DNA from 2 places in the Alteromonas sp. G4i35 genome. Region 1 is predicted to be linked to the other one. Evidence: predicted binding sites of a transcription regulator. Region 1 holds the regulator's gene; the other holds the start of a gene.
The links. The regulator FNR, encoded in region 1, switches genes on or off when oxygen is low (the NO sensors DNR and NnrR bind a similar motif). The targets are predictions, from matches to a motif close to TTGATCTAGATCAA.

Region 1 (4,192 bases):
ATTATGGCGGCGTATGAAGTAAAGGATTCACTAAGAGAAGATACGCAAGAAACTCTCGATATATTAGCTGCAAGTCATACTCTCGCCGTTTTAAGTGGTGATACACAGCAAAACGTTAATGCGCTTACCGCACCATTGCCAATTTCGACCGCTAAAGGTGGCCTAACACCTGAGCAAAAGTACGAAGCCGTTCAAGCTATGCAGCAATCTGGCGCGAAAGTGATGATGATGGGTGACGGTATTAACGACGCTCCAGTTCTTGCCAGCGCTGATGTGGCAATTGCAGTGGGTAATGCCACAGACGTGGCTAAAACTGCGGCCGACGTGATACTCCTTGGCGATCAGCTGCTTTCTGTACCAGAACTTATTCGAACTGCGCACCAAGTGAAGCAAAAAATAAGGCAAAATATTGGCTGGTCGGTAGGTTACAACGTTTTGATCTTACCTTTCGCCGTATCAGGCCTACTTTCACCGTGGATGGCTGTTGTTGGTATGTCGTTAAGCAGTATCATTGTGGTCACAAACTCAACGCGACTTTTGAGCAAATAGCATGAGTATTATTTACGTATTAATTCCAATCGCCATCATCATTGTTGCCGTCGCTATCGTGATATTCTTTTGGGCGGTGAAAACCAATCAATTTGAAGATTTGGATCGCCAAGGGTATAGCATACTGTTTGACGATGATCTTCCGCCAGAAGAAAAAAAGCTAGCTGAGCAACGCAAGCAACTTCAAGACAGTAAAGTAGACAAAAGCCAAGCGCCACATGGAAGGGATTAACTACTTCTCTGCCTTTCTTATCGGCTTAGCCGGTGGAGTTCACTGTGTGGGAATGTGCGGTGGAATTGTCGCTGCGCTAAGGATGGTATCCCCTAAAGGCGCTTCAGCACTACCCTATACCCTTGCCTATAACATGGGACGTATAGTGAGCTACACCATCGCCGGAGCAATAACCGGGGCACTTGGAAAAATTGCAGCAGATTATATACCTCTTGCCAACTATGCCCTTTCCCTACTTAGCGGAATCATGTTGCTTCTACTGGCGTGTTATTTGGGTAAGTGGTGGACTGGCTTAACAGTGCTGGAAAATGCGGGTAAAGGCCTATTTTCCAAAGTCCAGCCGCTTTCAAAACGCTTTTTGCCATTTAAGACCCCTTTAAGTGCGTTGCCTTATGGTTTTATTTGGGGTTGGCTTCCTTGCGGTTTGGTGTATTCCACACTTACCTGGTCTCTCGCGGCGGGTAACGCGCTAGAAGGCGCTGCTATTATGTTCTTCTTCGGTTTGGGTACATTACCCACCTTGCTCGCCGCAAGCGCTGGTAGCCAATATATTGTTCAAAGTTTTCAACATAACCATTTTAGACAAATTATTGCAGTAATAATGGCAATATATGCAGCTTATCTTATTCATGGCGCAATCGTTTAAAAATGGGTGTATTATTGTCGGGTATTCTTTTAGAGAGCGTGCATTATGAGCAAAGGAAGCCAATTTTCTATTCACTGTCAAAACTGTAGTTTCAGTCACCTGTGTTTACCGGTGGCGTTAAACAAAACAGAAATCGAGTCTCTTGACGATATTATTGAACGCAAGAAGCCGCTTCATAAAGGTGACACGCTGATTCAAACTGGTGATAAATTCCGTTCTCTATTTGCAGTGAGAACCGGTTCATTCAAATCATTTGTGACTAATACCGAAGGTGAAGAACAGATTACCGGCTTCCACTTTCCTGGTGATATTATCGGTTTCGATGCACTAAGAGAGAATAAACACCAAAGCTATACTTCTGCGTTAGAAACTGCCATGGTGTGTGAGCTTCCCTACGAGACCCTCGACGAAATGTCAGTGCAATTTCCAAAGCTACGCCACCAGATCATGAGCTTCATGAGCGCTGAAATAAAACAAGATCACGACATGATCATGCTTTTAAACAAGCGAACTGCAGAAGAGCGCTTACTGTATTTCATCTCACACCTGTCGCAACGCTTTGAAGAGCGTGGCTTTTCCCATAGAGAATTCCACTTAACCATGACGCGCAACGAAATTGGAAACTATTTAGGATTAACGATTGAAACGATTAGCCGTCTGTTAAGCCGTTTTCAAAAAGACAACATCATAAAGGTAGACGGCAAGCTTATTACTATTTTGGATTTCGATAGGCTAAACACCAAACTAGCGGCGCTTAACGGCCCTAGCGTTGTCTGCGGTTAGTCCTTTTTAAGTGTTAAATAAGGCGCGCACTAAGCGCGCTTTTTTGTAACCTGTGTTAGCCACCTATCTACCCTTTCAGCGCCACGCCGGTTGCTCCATATTCAATTAGGTACGTTCACTCATGGTCGCCTCGTAAAATTCTTGATCTAAAACAACTTACGTTTTTCCCAATGTCGTTTATAGTTAGTATTAGAAAGCTTCGATTTCGACAGCCGCTACTAAGTTTCGTAGTTAGGGGGACGTTATGATTGAGTGTAAACGAATTCTGGCCGTGGTAGATGCCGAGCGCGATAACCAACCTGCACTGAGCCGTGCTTATGAACTCGCTTCAAAAACAGGCGCTTCAGTTACCGCAATGATGGTGGTATACGACTTATCTTATGATATGACGACCATGCTTAGCCCGGATGAGCGCGAGTCAATGCGCGATGCAGTTACAAAGGAGCATGCAAAATGGCTTGCCACCCACTTAAGAGAACAAGGATTCACTGAAACTGATATCGTTGTAGAATGGAATAATCGTGCGTATGAGTCGATTATTTACTACACCCTAAACAATCAGATAGATTTAGTGGTAAAGGCAACCAAAAAGCACGACGATCTTGCTTCTGTTATTTTCACCCCCACCGACTGGCATTTAATGCGTAAATGCCCTCGGCCAGTATTGCTCGTTAAAGAGCACGACTGGCCAGAAGGAGGAGAGATTATTGCTGCAGTAAACGTAGGCAGTGAAGACGATGAGCACGCCGCACTTAACGATAAGCTCACCCTCATTGCTAACGACTACGCCTCTTTATTGAAAGGGAGCGTAAATTTGGTCAACAGTTACCCTTCTACACCACTTAATATCGCCATAGAAGTGCCTGAGTTCGACCCCGATACCTATCACGACGCGGTAAAAAATCATCATTTAAAAGAAATGCGTAGTCACGCGTTAAAGTACGGTATTCCTGAGAACAAATGCGTAGTAAGAGAAGGCCTTCCGGAAAAGGTCATCCCGCTAGTGGCAAAAACACTGGATGCAGAGCTGGTTGTTATTGGTACCGTTGGCCGTGTGGGCATTTCAGCGGCCCTAATTGGTAACACTGCAGAACACGTGATCGACGAACTCAATTGCGATGTGCTTGCTATTAAGCCAGATGGATTTGTGTCGCCGTTGTCGGTGTAATCTTTTCATCAGTACCGCATAGCCCGTGTTTTCCGTTACTTAGCGGCCAACACGGTATGTCACCAACAAATTTAACTTCACAAGCATGGTCTCGAAAAGCCGCTTTAATGTATAATGGTGGCTTTATCACAAACCAAGCTAGTTAATTATGAGTTTAGGCACAAACAGTGCTGACGCGTCGCCATTAAATGCTGCGCAAAGTAAGCAAAAGTACAACTTCAACAAACTTCAGAAACGACTTCGCCGCAATGTGGGTAAAGCCATTGGCGATTTCGGTATGATTGAAAACAACGACAAAGTAATGGTGTGTTTATCTGGCGGTAAAGACAGCTACACCATGCTAGATATTTTATTGTTTTTAAAGAAGATTGCGCCTATTCATTTTGATATCGTTGCGGTTAATCTTGACCAAAAGCAGCCTGGTTTCCCCGAACATATCTTGCCTGAATATCTAGAAAGCATTGGCGTTGACTACAAAATTGTAGAAGAAGACACCTACTCTATTGTTAAAGACAAAATTCCAGAGGGAAAGACAACATGCTCTCTCTGTTCTCGCTTGCGCCGTGGTATTTTGTACCGCACGGCAAAAGAGTTAGGTGCGACTAAAATTGCATTAGGTCATCACCGCGACGACATGCTAGAAACGTTTTTCCTCAATATGTTTCATGGTGGCAAGCTTAAGTCTATGCCGCCAAAGCTAGTCAGCGATAACGGTGAACACATCGTTATTCGTCCATTGGCGTACTGCACAGAAAAAGACATCGAGAAATATTCTCAGGCCGCTGAATTTCCGATTATTCCTTGTAACCTTTGT
Region 2 (4,192 bases), on a different contig from region 1:
TCGAAGAGCCAGATGGTGTTCTGCATTAATGCAGTTGTAGTCACTGGTATTTGAATCTTTACTTAAAAATGCGCTGTGAAATTACAGCGCGTTTAAGGCCTTAACGTCCAATACATGTCTAAAATAGACCATTCACTCTTTTCAGCGCACGAGCATGCTCTCGATGATAATTTCGGAGATTGCCCCGAGTGCGGTAAACCTCTTCATATAAAGAACAGTAAATCCGGCCCTTTTATCGGGTGTACGGGCTATCCGGAATGTAGCTTTAGTAAGCCACTGCACGATAAACAAACCACCATACTGAAAACCTTAGACGGTGTAGCCTGCCCTGAATGCGCATCCGACTTAGCCATAAAGAAAGGGCGGTTTGGCATGTTTATCGGCTGTACCAATTTTCCTTCATGCCATCACATAGAGCCCATTAAAGAAAAAGAAGATACTTTGGTGGATTGTCCAAAGTGTAAGAAAGGGCATCTAATCTCGCGTACTAACAAATACGGCAAACAGTTTTTTGCGTGCAACCATTATCCACAATGTCGATATGTGCTAAATTTCACGCCGGTTAATGAAAGCTGCCCAGACTGCGGTTGGGGAGTATTGATAGATAAAAAGGGGCAGTTACAGTGTCCTCAGCCTAGTTGTGGCTTTAAAAAGTAATTATACGAACAACTAAAGAAGAACTATACGTAGAGATTAAAACCATGTCTGATATCCAAAATGGGAACGTAAACACGTTTACCCCCGTTGAGGCTAACTCACCTGAAGTAGACCCTGTTGTTGCCGCATTCCAAGCTGGCAGTTTAATCGTTTATCCAACCGAAGCGGTAATGGGCATCGGATGTGACCCCGACAATGAAGCCGCTGTAAATGCGCTGTTAGAGATAAAACAGCGACCGGTAGAAAAGGGCGTGATATTGATTGCAGCAAACTACAGTCAGCTACTGCCTTATGTTAACGACAACGCCATTCGCCCTGACAGACGCACCGATATTTTTTCGAGCTGGCCAGGCCCTAATACTTGGCTATTACCTAAGTCGTCATCTGCGCCAGTTTGGTTAACCGGCAAGCATAGTAAAATAGCGGTGCGCGTAACTAATCACCCTGTAGTAGTGGAATTGTGCAACAAGTTAGGTAAACCGTTAGTTTCTACAAGCGCTAACCTGACCGGCCAACCGCCAGCCATCACCACTGAAGAAGCAAAAGCCGTATTCGCTGATTCCGTTTTTTATGTAGAAGGGGAAGTAGGCGGTGCAACTAAACCCAGTACCATTCGCGATGGTGACACAGCAGAGGTAATAAGAGCATGACATCAGCAGAATTACTGGACGGTAAAAATGCCGCTGAAGTAATAGAACAAGTAAAAAGCTATTTACTAGGGCTGCAAGACACCATTTGCCAAACCCTTGAACTTGCCGATGGTAAGGGCCAGTTTGTTGAAGACAGCTGGCAGCGAGAAGAGGGTGGCGGTGGCCGCTCTCGAGTACTAAAAAATGGTGCGGTGATTGAACAAGGCGGCGTTAACTTTTCCCATGTGTTTGGCAGTCAAATGCCGGCATCAGCAACGGCTAATCGGCCTGAATTAGCAGGAAGAAACTTTCAGGCTATGGGTGTATCACTCGTTATTCATCCACATAACCCGTATATCCCCACGTCACACGCTAATGTTCGCTTTTTCATTGCAGAAAAAGAGGGCGAAGCACCTATCTGGTGGTTTGGCGGCGGCTTCGACTTGACGCCATTTTATCCGTTTAAAGATGACGTTGTACACTGGCATGATACCGCTAAAAAATTATGTAAGCCGTTTGGCGATGATGTCTACCCTAAGTATAAAAAGTGGTGCGACGACTACTTTTACTTAAAGCATCGCAATGAAACCCGCGGAGTGGGCGGTTTATTCTTCGACGACCTGAATGAATGGGGCTTTGAACAGTCATTTGCATTTATGCAGGCTGTTGGTAATGGCTTCATCGATGCTTACGTTCCTATTGTTGAGCGCCGTAAGCAAACCGATTTCGGCGAAAGAGAGCGTGATTTCCAACTTTATCGCCGGGGCCGCTACGTTGAGTTTAACCTTGTATTCGACCGAGGCACTTTATTTGGACTGCAAACCGGCGGGCGCACCGAATCTATCTTAATGTCGATGCCGCCGCTAGCGCGCTGGGAGTATTGTTATACACCTGCACCGGGTAGCGCCGAAGCCAAGCTGACAGACTGGTTAAAACCTACTGATTGGTGATTAATTATTAAATAAGGCTGCGCTTAAATCCTTAAGCGGACCGCCGATAGCAGCTTTCACCTTTAATGACTAAAAAACGCCGCATTAACGTTAATGCGGCGTTTTTTTTGATCTATATCAAGGTCGAATATCTTCAGTGTTTCAGTGAGTTATCAAGCTTGCGCTGGATCAATGTTTCTCATAACTACAGGCGTAAAGTAGCCCTATCTTAGTTAACCACAAATGAGACATATCATGCGCAAACACTTTTTATCTGCATCTGCACTTTGCCTTACTCTTGCTGCACTCTCACCTTTAGCTAGCGCTCACCAGCAGGGCGACTGGATTGTTCGTGGCGGTCTTACTACCGTTGCTCCTGACGAATCTACTTCTAACATCGTCGCGGGTGGAACTGATCTTGGCGTTGCCCTTAATATCGATAACGATACTCAGCTAGGTTTAAATGTAGCGTACTTTATTACTGACAACATTAATATTGAGCTGCTTGCCGCAACGCCGTTTAAGCACGACGTTAATTTTTCTGTTGCTGATCCGTTAGGGACGGGTAACCAGCTTGGTGAAGTCACGCATCTTCCTCCTACGCTTACCGCAAACTACTATTTTAATGATGCCAGCTCTGCGTTTCAGCCGTACATTGGTGCAGGTATCAACTATACCTTTATCTTTGATGAAGAGTTTACAGGTGCGAATGAAACAGCTGGCTTAAGCGACCTTTCGCTTGATAATTCATTTGGCTTGTCAGCACAGGTGGGAATGGATTACCAAATTGATACCAAATGGCATGTTAATGCATCGGTTCGATTCATTGATATAGATACCGAAGCAACCTTCAAAGTGGGTGATGCTGCTGGAAAGGTAAGTGATATTGAAATAGATCCTTGGGTGTATACCTTATCGGTGGGTTACACATTCTAATTATTAGTTCTACGCCTTATTAACTATTAGGCTTTCACAATTGCACTACTTTATGCGCCATAAAGAGCGTAGACAGTAACAGGGGAGTTGCGCGTTAAAAGGTTAATCCTTTCAACGCGCTTTTTTATTTTGTATTCACCATGTGATTGGCGAGTTGATCAAGTGCGTCTATCAACTGTTGAGCTAAGGCGATATCTTCAACCGTTTTAAACATGGCTTTTCGCATGCAATACATCCACTGCGCTTTTAACTCCGGTGTTACGGTATAAGGTAGGTGGCGTGCACGCAGACGCGGGTGGCCATACTGCTGCTGATAATCATCAGGACCACCAAGCCATAAACTTAAATAGAGAAAGAACACGTGGCGAATTCTGTCTAATGGCTGGGGGTGAATAGCTAGCAGTTCATTGGCGAGTGGATCGGTTTCCATTATGTCGTAAAACGTATTTGCTAATTCCCGTACTTTCTCCTCTCCACCTATACGTTCATATGGTGTACTCTGCGAAGCACGATTATCGCTTTTCTTCTTTATATTAAATAAGTCTCGTATTCCCATGAAAAAATTCGCTGTATTCGGAAATCCTATTGCACAGAGTTTATCACCAACTATCCATCAAATGTTTGCTGAACAAGTGGGAGAAAAGATTTCTTATGAAAAGATACTTGCGCCAGTAGATGGTTTTGTAGATGCCGCCAACGCGTTTTTAGCTCAGGAAGGCGCGGTAGGTTGTAACGTCACTATGCCTTTTAAGCTTGATGCATTCAACTTGGCAAAGGTAGATGACCAAGCAGCCAAAGATGCACAAGCTGTTAATACGCTAATGAATGGTGACAGCGGTGAAGTGTGGGGATACAACACTGATGGTGTAGGGCTGGTAAACGACTTGCTTAACAGCGGTGTGGAAATTAAGGGTAAGCGCGTGTTGCTTATTGGTGCCGGCGGCGCAGCCCGTGGCGTAATCTCCCCGTTAATAAAAGCAGGGGCCGCTTCTTTAACCATTGCAAATAGAACCAAAGCAAAAGCTGAAGAAGTAGTAAATG

Region 2: ACFI6L_RS19720 (OmpW family outer membrane protein) is a predicted target of FNR. The motif match lies at 2,344-2,357, and genes of this name have one in related genera.

The regions. Positions count from the first base shown of each region.
Region 1 covers NZ_JBHNZD010000039.1:7,340-11,531, reverse strand. Annotated here, with positions in the region: gene ACFI6L_RS19090 (heavy metal translocating P-type ATPase) at 1-549, shown strand, start outside; gene ccoS (cbb3-type cytochrome oxidase assembly protein CcoS) at 551-781, shown strand; gene ACFI6L_RS19080 (sulfite exporter TauE/SafE family protein) at 768-1,427, shown strand; gene fnr (fumarate/nitrate reduction transcriptional regulator Fnr) at 1,473-2,210, shown strand; gene uspE (universal stress protein UspE) at 2,455-3,378, shown strand; gene ttcA (tRNA 2-thiocytidine(32) synthetase TtcA) at 3,527-4,192, shown strand, end outside.
Region 2 covers NZ_JBHNZD010000047.1:7,200-11,391, forward strand. Annotated here, with positions in the region: gene ACFI6L_RS19700 (DUF494 family protein) at 1-29, shown strand, start outside; gene ACFI6L_RS19705 (DNA topoisomerase family protein) at 115-657, shown strand; gene tsaC (L-threonylcarbamoyladenylate synthase type 1 TsaC) at 702-1,307, shown strand; gene hemF (oxygen-dependent coproporphyrinogen oxidase) at 1,304-2,236, shown strand; gene ACFI6L_RS19720 (OmpW family outer membrane protein) at 2,471-3,151, shown strand; gene ACFI6L_RS19725 (group II truncated hemoglobin) at 3,276-3,707, opposite strand; gene aroE (shikimate dehydrogenase) at 3,706-4,192, shown strand, end outside.